One region of the Hydrogenophaga sp. FG152 genome, then DNA from elsewhere that is predicted to be linked to it. Evidence: riboswitches for the same ligand, from Rfam matches in the RefSeq annotation. Region 1 holds a riboswitch; each other region holds the start of a gene.
What was found. Region 1 has a riboswitch for glycine ahead of gcvT (glycine cleavage system aminomethyltransferase GcvT). Riboswitches for the same ligand answer to the same signal wherever they lie in the genome.
Positions count from the first base shown of each region.

Region 2: another riboswitch for glycine. It lies ahead of ACODTB_RS16310 (penicillin-binding protein 1A); the one in region 1 lies ahead of gcvT (glycine cleavage system aminomethyltransferase GcvT).
Region 3: another riboswitch for glycine. It lies ahead of ACODTB_RS02860 (D-amino acid dehydrogenase); the one in region 1 lies ahead of gcvT (glycine cleavage system aminomethyltransferase GcvT).

Region 1 is NZ_JBMDKH010000008.1:111,830-115,959, reverse strand. It holds gene gcvP (aminomethyl-transferring glycine dehydrogenase) at 1-113, opposite strand, end outside; gene gcvH (glycine cleavage system protein GcvH) at 142-510, opposite strand; gene gcvT (glycine cleavage system aminomethyltransferase GcvT) at 548-1,729, opposite strand; glycine riboswitch at 1,735-1,839, opposite strand; glycine riboswitch at 1,852-1,966, opposite strand; gene ACODTB_RS11705 (hypothetical protein) at 1,998-2,501, opposite strand; gene ACODTB_RS11700 (electron transfer flavoprotein-ubiquinone oxidoreductase) at 2,618-4,130, opposite strand, start outside.
Region 2 is NZ_JBMDKH010000013.1:75,733-79,862, reverse strand. It holds gene ACODTB_RS16310 (penicillin-binding protein 1A) at 1-2,278, opposite strand, end outside; glycine riboswitch at 2,407-2,496, opposite strand; gene map (type I methionyl aminopeptidase) at 2,526-3,317, opposite strand; gene ACODTB_RS16300 (ParD-like family protein) at 3,317-3,571, opposite strand; gene ACODTB_RS16295 (hypothetical protein) at 3,628-4,130, opposite strand, start outside.
Region 3 is NZ_JBMDKH010000002.1:12,361-16,490, forward strand. It holds gene ACODTB_RS02850 (M20 aminoacylase family protein) at 1-1,136, shown strand, start outside; gene ACODTB_RS02855 (Bug family tripartite tricarboxylate transporter substrate binding protein) at 1,154-2,146, shown strand; glycine riboswitch at 2,154-2,248, shown strand; gene ACODTB_RS02860 (D-amino acid dehydrogenase) at 2,414-3,664, shown strand; gene ACODTB_RS02865 (organic hydroperoxide resistance protein) at 3,813-4,130, opposite strand, start outside.

The sequences.
Region 1 (4,130 bases):
CCGATGACCGAGAGCATGTGGGTCTCGTCGGCCTGGCCGATGCCGATGTGGCGCGCCACGAATTCGGACGGGTTTTCGAGTTCACCGAGGGGTTTGACAGAGGGCATCAGCATGGGGGGCTCCGGCGGGAGAAGAGGCGGGTCAGGCGTTGGCGAAGGCGTTGTAGGCGGTCTCGTCCAGCAGGGCGTCGACCTGGGCCGGGTCGGAGAGCTTGACCTTGAAGAACCAGCCGGCCTTGAGCGGGTCGGTGTTGGCCAGCGAGGGGTCGGCGCGCAGGGCTTCGTTGACTTCGGTGATTTCGCCGCTGATGGGCATGTACACGTCGGCGGCCGCTTTCACGGACTCGACCACGCCGGCCACGTCCTTCTGCGCGAAAGTCTTGCCGACTTCGGGCAGGTCGACGAACACCACGTCGCCCAGCGCGTCCTGCGCGTGCACGGTGATGCCGACGGTGGCGATGCCGCCGTCAACGGTGATCCATTCGTGGTCTTCGGTGTACTTGGTGGTCATGGAAAAGCTCCTGAAAAAAGAAACGAAAAAAGTGAGATCAGCCGCGGAAGTATCGGTTGGGCACGAAGGGCATGGCGCTGACCTGCATGGGCACGGGTTTGCCTCGCACCATGGCCACCACGGGCGTGCCCAGGGCGGCGTGTTCGGGCGCGACGTAGCCGATGGCGACGGGCTTGTTGGCGCTGGGGCCGATGAGGCCGCTGGAGGTCTTGCCGATCACGTCGCCGCTGGTGTTCTGCAGTTCGACGTTCTCGCGCACGGGCACCCATTCCTGGGCGATCAGGCCCACGCGCTTGCGGGCCAGCGGTTCGCTGCCGTCGAGCTGCGCGAGCACGCGCGCCGCGCCGGGGAAGCCCCCCGCGCGCGCGCCGCCGGTGCGGCGCACTTTCTGCATGGCCCAGTTGAGCCCGGCTTCCACCGGGGTGGTGGTGGTGTCGATGTCGTTGCCGTAGAGGCACAGGCCGGCTTCGAGGCGCAGCGAGTTGCGCGCGCCCAGGCCGATGGGCATCACTTCAGGCTGGGCCAGCAGGGTGCGCACGAACTGGTCGGCGCGGTCGCCGGGCAGGGAGATCTCGAAGCCGTCTTCGCCGGTGTAGCCGCTGCGGGTGATGAAGAGGTCGGCGCCGTGCCAGTTGAAGGGCGAACCGGTCATGAAGACCAGTTTTTCGACGCCGGGCACGAGGCGCCGCAGCACGTCCACCGCCAGCGGGCCCTGCAGCGCGAGCAGGGCGCGGTCGGGCAGGGGGATGACCTCGCAGCGCGAGCCGATCCGCGCCTGGATGTGCGCGATGTCACCAGCCTTGCAGGCGCCGTTGACGATGACGAAGAGGTCGTGCCCGCGGTTGACGAACATGAGGTCGTCGATGATGCCGCCCTCGTCGTTGAGCAGCAGGCCGTAGCGCTGCTTGCCCACGCCGAGATCGATCACGTCCACCGGCATGAGCGTCTCGAAGGCGGCGGGGGCGTCGGGCCCGACCAGGCGCAGCTGGCCCATGTGCGAGACGTCGAACAGGCCGGCGGCCTTGCGGGTGTGGTGGTGTTCGGCCATGAGACCGGTGGGGTACTGCACCGGCATGTCGTAACCGGCGAAGGGCACCATGCGGGCGCCCAGTTCGACGTGGAGCTTGTGCAGCGGGGTCTGGAGAAGCGGGGCGGCAGCGGGCACGGCAAAGGCTTTCAGGCAAGGGGGCAGGCCCCGGTGGGGCGAAACACGGTTCATCCGTGCGCTGCCCCACTGTCCGCTTTACCTGAGAGATTCACGCGGGCGATGCCGCGCTTGCTCCTTCGGTGGGCCGCTTCGAGGAGCGGCCTCTCTCCAGGGGGGTACACCGGCCTCGCGGCCCGTGTTTGCCAGTCCTTTTGCCTGAGCGTTCAGAGCACCCGGTGTGCGGTGCCGCCTGCGCCTTCGGCGAGCCTTCTCCGGGGACCGGATCGGCTTCTCTCCTGACCCGGCGAGTGTATCGCACGGCGCCATGCCGGCCGGTGTTTCAGGGCGTTTCCAGGGCCGATTCGGGCAGCAGGCGGGCCAGCCGCTCGCGGATGCCGTCGGCGCGTTCACTGCCGGCCAGGCGCTCCACGTCGGCCGTCATGGCCCGGCTGACGGCCAGCATGTCGCCCACGTCGCGCGCTGCGCGCAGGGCGTCGCGGTAGCGCTGGGCCATGGCCTTGTCGCGCGGGGCGAACATGCGCTCGCTCAGGTCGAACAGGTACATGCGCGCGCTGGCGAGCGAGCGTGGGCCGGAGAAGGCGTCGGCGGAGACGGTGGGCGGGGTGTTGGCCGGTGTGAGGAGCGGCGGCGGCGCTTCGTCCACAAGGTAGCCGCGCGAGATCAGGTCGGCCGCGAGGGTGGGCCCCTGGCCCTCGAACAGGGCGAACAGTTCGGCATCGGGTTTGCGGCCATCGGCCAGCAGCAACAGGGCGCGCTCGCGCTGCGCGAGTTGGCGTTGCCCGGGGCGCAGCTCGGCGCGGCCCTTCTGGGTCTTGTTCAGCATGGCATCTCGGCGTCGTTCACGGAGCCTGCACTGTGGACAGCCCATGTGACGGCGCGGTGAATACCGGGCATGAAAAAGCCGCCCGCAGGCGGCTTTTCAGGAAAGGGTGATTTCGCTCACATGCCGGCGTAGTTCGGACCGCCGCCGCCTTCGGGCGTGACCCAGACGATGTTCTGCGTCGGGTCCTTGATGTCGCAGGTCTTGCAGTGCACGCAGTTCTGCGCGTTGATCTGCAGGCGGTCGGTGTTGTCGGGGTTCTTCACGAACTCGTACACGCCGGCCGGGCAGTAGCGGGCTTCGGGGCCGGCGTACTTGGCGAGGTTGATCTTCACCGGCACGCTGGCGTCTTTCAGCGTGAGGTGGGCCGGCTGGTGCTCTTCGTGGTTGGTGTTGCTGACGAAGACGCTGCCCAGGCGGTCGAAGGTGAGCTTGCCGTCGGGCTTGGGGTAGACGATCTGCTCGCACTCGGCGGCCGGCTTGAGGTAGAGGTGGTCGGCCTTCTCGCGGTGCAGCGACCACGGCGGGGCCTTGAAGCCCAGGCGGGGCAGCAGCCAGTGTTCGATGCCGACCATGAGGCCGCCGACGATGTTGCCGTACTTGAACCAGGACTTGAAGTTGCGCGAGGCGTCCAGCTCTTCGCGCAGCCAGCTCTTGCCGAAGGCAACCGGGTAGGCCTTGAGTTCGTCGTGCTGGCGGCCGGCCTGCACGGCCTCGAAGGCGGCTTCTGCGCAGAGCATGCCGCTCTTGATGGCAGCGTGGCTGCCCTTGATGCGCGCGCCGTTGAGGTAACCCGCGTCGCAACCGACGAGGGCGCCACCGGGGAAGGTGGTCTGCGGCAGGCTCATGAGGCCACCGGTGGTGATGGCGCGCGCGCCGTAGCTGATGCGCTTGCCGCCTTCGAGGAAGGCTCGGATGCGCGGGTGCGTCTTCCAGCGCTGCATTTCCTCGAACGGGCTGAGCCAGGGGTTGCTGTAGTTCAGGCCGGTGACCAGGCCCAGCGTGACCTTGTTGTCCTCCAGGTGGTACATGAAGCCACCGCCGTAGGTGTCGTCCTTCATGGGCCAGCCGGCGGTGTGGATCACCAGGCCGGGCTGGTGCTTGGCGGGGTCGATTTCCCACAGTTCCTTCACGCCGATGGCGTAGGCCTGCGGGTCCTTGCCTTCGTCGAGGTGGAACTTGGCGATCAGGCGCTTGCCCAGGTGGCCGCGCGAGCCTTCGGCGAAGACGGTGTATTTCGCGTGCAGCTCCATGCCGAGCTGGAAGTTGTCGGTCGGCTCGCCGTCCTTGCCCACGCCCAGGTTGCCGGTGGCCACGCCCTTGACGGAGCCGTCGTCGTTGTAGAGCACCTCGGCGGCCGCGAAGCCGGGGAAGATCTCCACGCCGAGGTTTTCGGCCTGCTGGGCCATCCACTTGACCACGTTGCCCAGGCCGACCACGTAGTTGCCTTCGTTGTGGAAGTTGTTGGGGATCAGGAACTTGGGTGTGTCGATGGCGCCTTTTTCGGTCAGCCAGAGCAGCTTGTCGTCGGTGACGGGCTGGTTGAGCGGCGCGCCGTCGGCTTTCCAGTTGGGCAGCAACTCGTTGAGGGCCTTGGGGTCCATCACCGCGCCGCTGAGGATGTGCGCGCCG
Region 2 (4,130 bases), on a different contig from region 1:
GGGCCGGGATGCCGCTGCGGCATTCGAACAGGCTCTGGATGAAGGTGTGGGGCTCGACAGTGCAGGGTCCATCCAGGGATTCCGGGTAGACATAGTCATCGCCCCATGGCACCAGGTCCGGCGGCATGCGGCGCTCCTGCGCGGGCCGCTTGGCGACGGCGACCTTCATGTACTCCGTCCAGACGGGCAATGCCAGGCTTCCCCCGGTGGCGTTGCCCAGGCTGCGCGACTGGTCGTACCCGATCCACACCACCGAAGCGACGCCCGATGAATAACCGGCGAACCAGGCATCGCGCGCGTCGTTGGACGTGCCGGTCTTGCCGGCCGTGTCCTCGCGCCCGAGTGCGCTCGCGCGCCGCCCCGTGCCGTGCCGCACCACGTCACGCAACATGCTGTCCATCACAAAGGCATTGCGTGGGGAGATCACCTGGCCGCGGGGCGACACCGGCGGCGCTTCGTAGAGCACCGCACCGCCGCGCTCGCTGACCTTGAGCACCAGGCGGGACTCGACCCGCTCTCCTTCGTTGGCGAACACCGCGTAGGCCTCGGTGAGCTGCAGCGGGGTCACCGCGCCCGCGCCCAGCGCCAGCGGCAGGATCGGGGGATTGAGCTCGGCCGCGAAACCGAAACGGGTGGCGAACTGCTGCACATATTCCGCGCCGGCAGCGTCCATGAGGTTGACCGCCACCACGTTCTTCGAACGTGCCAGGGCCCGCCGGGCCGTGATGAAACCTTCGTACTGGTTGCCGTAGTTGCGCGGCCGCCAGGCTTTGCGGCCACGCGCCGATGGCGTGACCAGCCGCTGCGTGTCGTCGACCAGGGTGCCGGGGAAATAACCCTTTTCCAGCGCAGCGGAAAACACGAAGGGCTTGAAGGTCGATCCCGGCTGGCGCACCGCCTGCACCGCGTGGTCGAACTGGTTGAACGCGAAGTCGAAGCCACCGGCCAGCGCCAGGATCTCACCCGACCTCGCATCGATGGACACCAGCGCGCCCTGCATCTGCGGCAGCTGTGTCAGCCGCCAGCGCCCGGCCGTGTCGGCCACGACACGAACGACGGCGCCCGGTTCGATGCGCCTGTGCGCGGGTGCGTCGGGCTTGAGCAGCGCGCTGCTGCCCGGGCTCAGCGTGTGGCGTGCAATGCGAACCACGGTGCCGTCGCGCAGGACGGCCGTGATGCCGGCGGAGGCGGAGGCTTCCAGCACGGTGGCCACGCGCAAGGCACCACTGTCCCGGTAGGGCGCGAGGGCCCGGCGGATGCCGGCCAGGTCGTCGGCCTGCACGGCTTGCTTCAGATGGCCTTCCGGCCCCGCAGGGCCGCGCTGGTGTTGTGCATTCAACAGGCCGGCGCGCAAGGCATGGGTGGCGGCGCGCTGCTCGGCCACGCGGATGGTGGTGGTCACATCCAGGCCCCGCGAGTAGGCCTCGTCCCCATAGCGCTCCACCAGCATCTTGCGAACCTGTTCGACCGCGTAGGCCGATGCCGGGTCGGTCGACGGGTGGTTCAGCGCCAGGGTCAAGGGCTCGGCGCGGGCCTGCTCATAGGCCTGCTCATCGAGGTAGCCCAACTCGCGCATGCGCTTGAGAATGTGCTGCTGGCGAACGGTGGCGCGCTCGCGGTTGGCGACCGGGTTGTAGGCGGAGGGCGCCTTGGGCAAGCCGGCCAGCATGGCCGCCTCGGCGACGCTGAGCTGGTCGAGCGTCTTGTCGAAGTAGACCGATGCGGCCGCCGCGAAACCGTAGGCCCGTTCGCCCAGGTAGATCTGGTTCATGTACAGCTCCAGAATCTTGTTCTTGCTGTAGACCGACTCGAGCTTGTAGGCCAGCATGATCTCCATGATCTTGCGCCGGTAGGTCTTCTCCCGGCTCAGGAAGAAGACCCGCGCGACCTGCATGGAGATGGTGCTGCCACCTTGCGCATGCCCACCGGCCACAAGGTTGCCGAGCGCCGCGCGCACGAGGCCCGCGTAGTCCACCGCCCCGTGTTCATGGAACCGCGCATCCTCGATGGCCAGCAAGGCCTGCTGCATGCGCAACGGGATGCGCTCGATCGGCACGAACTCCCGCCGTTCTTCGCCGTACTCGGCGAGCAGGCTGCCGTCCCTGGCGTGGATGCGCATGGGCAGCATCGGTTCGTAGTGGGCCAGGTGACCGACCTCGGGCAGCTGCTGCCACAGGCGGTGCAAGGCATGAGCGGCGCCGAGGGCAACGCCGACGCACAGGCCAAGGGCCAGCGCGGCGAAGAACCGGACCGCGAAGGGGGTTCGAAAGGGGAACATGGGCAAGGCTCGGGTGAAAGCGCCTCTCCCCCTGTCCTTTTACCTGAGAGTTTCGACTGCGTCGGCAGTCTGCCCCTTCGGTGTGCCGGTGCGCGCGCGGTGCGGCTCGGCCTCTCTCCAGTCGGCGAAATGTGTCTGCGGTCCGGTGGCCTGAGCGATCATGGGAGTTTGCGCCTTCGGCGGAGGCGTGACCCGCCTCGCTCTCCCGCAGAGCGTCGCAGTCTATCAGAGGGTCAAAACCCGGGCGTCACACCGGTGCGTGGGCACCCGTGCCACCTGGCCAGGGCGTGAGCACCTCGTGCCCCTCGGGCGTGACGGCCACCATGTGTTCCCACTGGGCGGACAGGGAGCGGTCTTTGGTCACGACGGTCCACCCATCGGCCAGGGTCCGGGTCTCGCGCTGGCCCGCGTTGAGCATGGGTTCGATGGTGAAGACCATCCCCGGCTCCAGCCTGAGCCCCTCGCCGCGCCGGCCATGGTGAAGCACGTTCGGTTCTTCGTGGTAGATCCGGCCAATGCCATGCCCGCAGTACTCGCGCACCACGCTGAAGTGCTCTCGATGGGCGACGGACTGGATGGCATGGCCAATGTCCCCCAGCGTCGCGCCTGGCCTGACCTGCCGGATGCCGGCCAGCAGGGCTTCATAGGTGGTCTCCACCAGACGCCGGGCCAGCACGTTGGGTGTGCCGACGAAGTACATGCGGCTGGTGTCGCCGAACCAGCCATCCTTGTTGACGGCCACATCGATGTTGATGATGTCGCCCTTCTTCAGCAGCTTGTCGGGCGAGGGGATGCCGTGGCAGACCACCTGATTGACGGAGGTGAGGATCGTTTTGGGATACCCGTGGTACCCCAGGTTGGCCGGGGTGGCGCCCTGGACATTCACGATGTGGTCGTGGCAGATCCGGTCCAGCGTCTCCGTGCTGACCCCGGGGACGACGTGGGGCTCGATCATGCCGAGCACCTCCGCGGCCAGCCTGCCGGCGCGCCGCGCCATCTCAATGTCCTCGGCCGACTTGATGGTGATGCCGCGAGCCACTAGCGCTGGCCCGCTGGGGCTGTGCGGGCCTTGCCCGCTGGGGTCGCGGCCGCCACGGTGATGTCCAGGCCCCCCGAGAGCTCCGCCCGCACCAGCAGCTGACAGATCTCCCGGTGGTCCAGCTCCGGGTGAAGCTCGGTCAGCATGCCGACCCGCATCCAGTGTTCGGCCTGCGCATTGATGGACCTGCTCAGCGCACTCCCCGCCACGCGCAGGTTCTCGTGCATCAGGTCCGAAATCTTGACGATCCCCATTCACCACCTCTATATGAAACGTATATGAATTATATACGTCTCACGGTGGGCAGTGGCTAGTTGGTGTTGGCCGGCGGGGCGGGGGGCGCGGCGGCCGGTGGGGGGTCCACCGGATCCAGCAGGCCCTTGGGCGGGTTGCGCTTCATTTCACCGGCCAGCGTCAGCTGCTCGGGACTCATGCATTCATCGGCCAGCCGTTTGCCCAGTTGCTGGCTCATGAGCATGGACTTGTTGCCCAGCTGCAGCCACATGGCGCCCCGCTTCGGGTCTTCGAGACGGATGGCACCGGTGCGGCTTTCCACCGGGTGCATGTAGTACCGCGCGTTGCGCATGTTCTTCACCTGCACGATGAAGAACCCCTGCCGCTTGGCGGGCACGATTTCCACAGCCGAGCCGAGTTCGCAGGGGATGTTGCCGAGGTACACGCGCTGCGCGACCACGAGATCGGCTTCGGTGAGGTTCACGCTGGAATCCTCTTCGATCGGCGTCACTTCTTCCACGGCCTTGGCCGCGGAGCGCGCCAGCGGCGCGCGTTTGGTCGTGGTGGTGGGTTTGGCCG
Region 3 (4,130 bases), on a different contig from region 1:
GGCGCGACATCCACCAGCACCCGGAACTGGCTTTCGAAGAGCACCGCACCAGCGCCTTGGTGGCGGAAAGGCTGGCGGCCTGGGGATACGACGTGACCACAGGGCTGGGTGGCACGGGCGTGGTGGGGCAACTGCGCCGGGGCGGTTCCGCGCGCACCCTGGGCTTGCGCGCGGACATGGACGCTTTGCCCGTGGAGGAGGCGACCGGCGCCGATTGGACCAGTTGCCATCAGGGTGTGATGCATGCCTGTGGCCACGATGGCCACACCGCCATGCTGCTGGCCGCCGCGCGCCACCTGGCCGAATCCGGCCGCTTCGACGGCACGCTCAACCTGATCTTTCAGCCTGCCGAAGAGGGCGGCGGCGGTGCCCTGAAGATGATGGAAGACGGTCTGTTCGAGCGCTTTCCGTGCGACGCCATCTTCGCCATGCACAACATGCCCGGCTATGCGCAGGGCCAGCTGGTGTTCCGCAGTGGGCCGACCATGGCCTCGTCGGACTACGCGACCGTCACGCTGCACGGTGTGGGTGGCCACGGCGCCATGCCGCACCGAGCGGTCGACCCGCTGGTGGCGGCCGCATCCATCGTCATGGCGCTGCAGACCATCGTCTCCCGCAACGTCGACCCCATGCAGCCCGCGGTCGTCACCGTGGGCGCGCTGCACGCCGGCGCGGCCAACAACGTGATTCCGGCCTCGGCCCGGCTGGAGTTGAGCGTGCGTGCGCTGGACCCGCAGGTGCGCCGCGACATGGAACTGCGAATCCGCGAACTGGTGCGTCTGCAGGCCGAGAGCTATGGCGTGCGCGCCGAGCTGGATTGGCGCTCCGGCTACGCCGTGCTGGTCAACGACGCGGAGCAAACCGCCCGCGCTCTGGCGGTTGCGCAGGCGCATTTCCCACCCGAGCAAGTGGTCGCCCAGGGCGCCATGGTGCCGGGCAGCGAGGACTTCGCTTTCATGCTGGAGCGGGTCCCCGGCAGCTACCTGTTCATTGGCAACGGCGCGGGGCAGGAGCCTGGCGCCTGCATGGTGCACAACCCGGCCTACGACTTCAACGATCACAACATCGGCACCGGCGCCGCTTACTGGACAGCGCTCGTGCAGGCGTTGCTTTCCACCCCTTTTCCCCACCCCTGACTCCACTGGAGACTCTCATGAACAGCCGCTACAAGACCTTGATGGCCGGTGCCGCCATCGCATTGGCCACCCTTTCAGGCATGGCCCAGGCCCAGAGCTACCCGACCCGCCCGGTGACCCTGCTGGTGCCGTACCCGGCGGGTGGCTTGTCCGACGTGATTGCCCGCTCCGTCAACAACACACTGGGCAAGCAACTGGGCCAACCGGTGGTGATCGAGAACCTGGGTGGTGCCAGCGGATCGATCGCTGCTCAGAGGGTGCTCAACGGTGCCAGCGACGGCTATCAGTTGTTCCAGGGTTCACCCAACGAACTCATCCTGGCTCCTCTGGCGATCGCATCCATCAAATTCAAGAGTGAGGACTTTCGTCTGGTGCAGATGATCGCCACCGCACAGATCGCCTTCCTGGCCCGCAAGGACCTGCCCGTCAGCAACGTGGACGAGTTCCTGGAGCATGCGCGCAAGTCGGCGCAGCAGGGCCGCCCCCTGACCTATGCAAGTGTCGGCCCGGGCTCCTTCTACCATTTGCTCGGCGAGCACCTGTCCAAAGTCACCGGCATTCCGATGACCCATGTGCCTTACAAAGGTGCGGCACCGGCCGAGCAGGACCTGATGGCCAGCCAGGTGGATTTTTTCCTGGCGCCCTATGGCAAGAAGTACGACGAGATGCACAAGCAGGGCCGCGTCAAAGTGCTGGCCATGCTCAACAACGAGCGACTGGAGAGCGTGAAGAACTACCCGGCCATCAGCGAGAGCAAGCAACTCAAGGATTTCACTTTCAACATCTGGACCGGTTACTTCGTGAAGAAGGACACCCCGGAACCGGTGGTGATCGCGCTGCACAAGGCCATCACCGAAACGCTGGGTGATCCGGGCGTGCACCAGGCACTCGAAGCCAACAGCCAGCTGCTGGCCAAACCCCTGCCACTTGCGGCGGTGGACAAGGCCTATGCCGACGGCATCAGCCAGTTCCGCGCGATTGCCAAGTCCATTCAGCTGCAAGCGCAGTAAGCTCCAACCCTGTCGATCGGGAGAGACTGGCTTGCATGTGAAGCCGGCGCCGAAGGAGCAACCGCCCCGGAAACTCTCAGGCAAAAGGACCGGTCGACACGCATCGCACTCTGAAGAGTGGCCGGGATTCGTCCCCCGGCCCACCGCAGGAGCAAGCCGGCCCACGCGCTGGTGAATCTCTCAGGTCTCAAACAGAGGGGGTCATGGCCCGCACACGGTGTGCGGGCCATGCTTTCCCTGTCTGACGGCTTTGAACGCGAGATTCACATGGCACACCTCATCGTCATCGGCGGCGGCATCACGGGCGTCACCAGCGCCTATGCCCTGGCCCGCCAGGGTCATCAAGTCACCCTCATCGAAAAGCACCGCTACGCGGGCATGGAGACCAGTCATGCCAACGGCGGGCAACTCTCCGCTTCCAATGCCGAGGTCTGGACCCATCCCTCCACCTTGATCAAGGGCCTGAAGTGGATGTTCAAGGCCGACGCCCCCTTGCTGTTGAACCCCAGGCCCAGCTGGCACAAGCTCAGCTGGTTCGCCGAGTTTGCGGCTTCCATGTCCAGGTACCGCGACAACACCGTGGCCACCACGCGCCTGGCCATTGCCGCGCGGGAGCATTTGTTCGGCTGGGCCCAGGACGAGGGCATCGAGTTCGATTTGAAACAGCGCGGCATCCTGCACATCTATCGAAGCCGGGCCAGCTTCGAGCATGCGAGCCAGGTGTCGCGGCTGCTGGCGCAAGGTGGCCTGACCCGTCGGGCCGTCACACCCGATGAAATGCGCGCCATCGAACCCACTCTCAGAGGCGAATTCTTCGGAGGCTGGTACACCGAGAGCGACAGCACGGGCGACATCCACAAGTTCACCCATGGCCTGGGTCTGGCCTGTGCCCGCTTGGGCGTGAAATTCATGACCGCTCAGGCAGTGGCACGCGTGTGGAGCACCGGAAAAAGCGTGCGGGTCCTGCTGGCCAGCGGGGATGAGGTGGATGCGGACGGGGTGGTGATCTGCGCAGGCGTGCGCAGCCGCGCCCTGGGCGCCCAGCTTGGCGACCGGCTCAACGTCTACCCGGTCAAGGGCTACTCCATCACCGTCATGCTCGAAGACGAACAGAGTCAGGCCGCCGCGCCCCAGGTGAGCCTGCTGGACGACGCGACCAAGCTCGTCACCAGCCGCCTGGGGTTGGACCGCTTCCGAGTGGCCGGCACGGCCGAGTTCAACGGTTACAACCTCGACATCCGTGCCGATCGCATCCGGCCGCTGGTCGACTGGGTGAATCAATGCTTCCCGGGCGTCAGCACGCGGCGGGTGGAACCCTGGGCAGGCCTGCGCCCCATGCTGCCCAACATGATGCCGCGCGTAGGCCCGGGCAGGCATGCCAATGTGTTCTACAACACCGGTCACGGCCACCTGGGCTGGACGCTGTCGGCCATCACGGCGCACCAGTTGGGTGAGCAGGTGGCACAGTGGGAACGGATGCGCGCATCTCCCAGCGTGCCGGCGGCGGTCGCAGCCTGAGCCGTGATTGCCCTCTCGTTTCGATGCGAAACGGGTTTTGTGGGGGCGCCCACGGGCAGGGTGGTGAAGCTGGCTTGACGGGGCGGACACGAAAAAGGCCCGCCGGCGTGAGCCGGGGGCCTTTCGACGCAATGTCTCGGGCGCGCGTTTACTTCAGCGTGATGGTCACGTCGATGTTGCCGCGGGTGGCGTTGGAGTAGGGGCACACCTTGTGGGCGGTGTCCACCAGGTCCTGCGCCACGGCGCGGTCCATGCCGGGCAGGCTCACGGCCAGGCGCGCGGCGATGCCGAAGCCGGCGGGGATCGGGCCGATGTCCACTTCGGCGTCGATGGCGGCGTCGGCGGGCACGGCCACTTTCTTCATGCCGGCAACGTGCTTGAGCGCGCCCATGAAGCAGGCGGAGTAGCCGGCGGCGAAGAGCTGTTCGGGGTTGGTGGCGTTGCCGGCGCCGCCCATGGCCTTGGG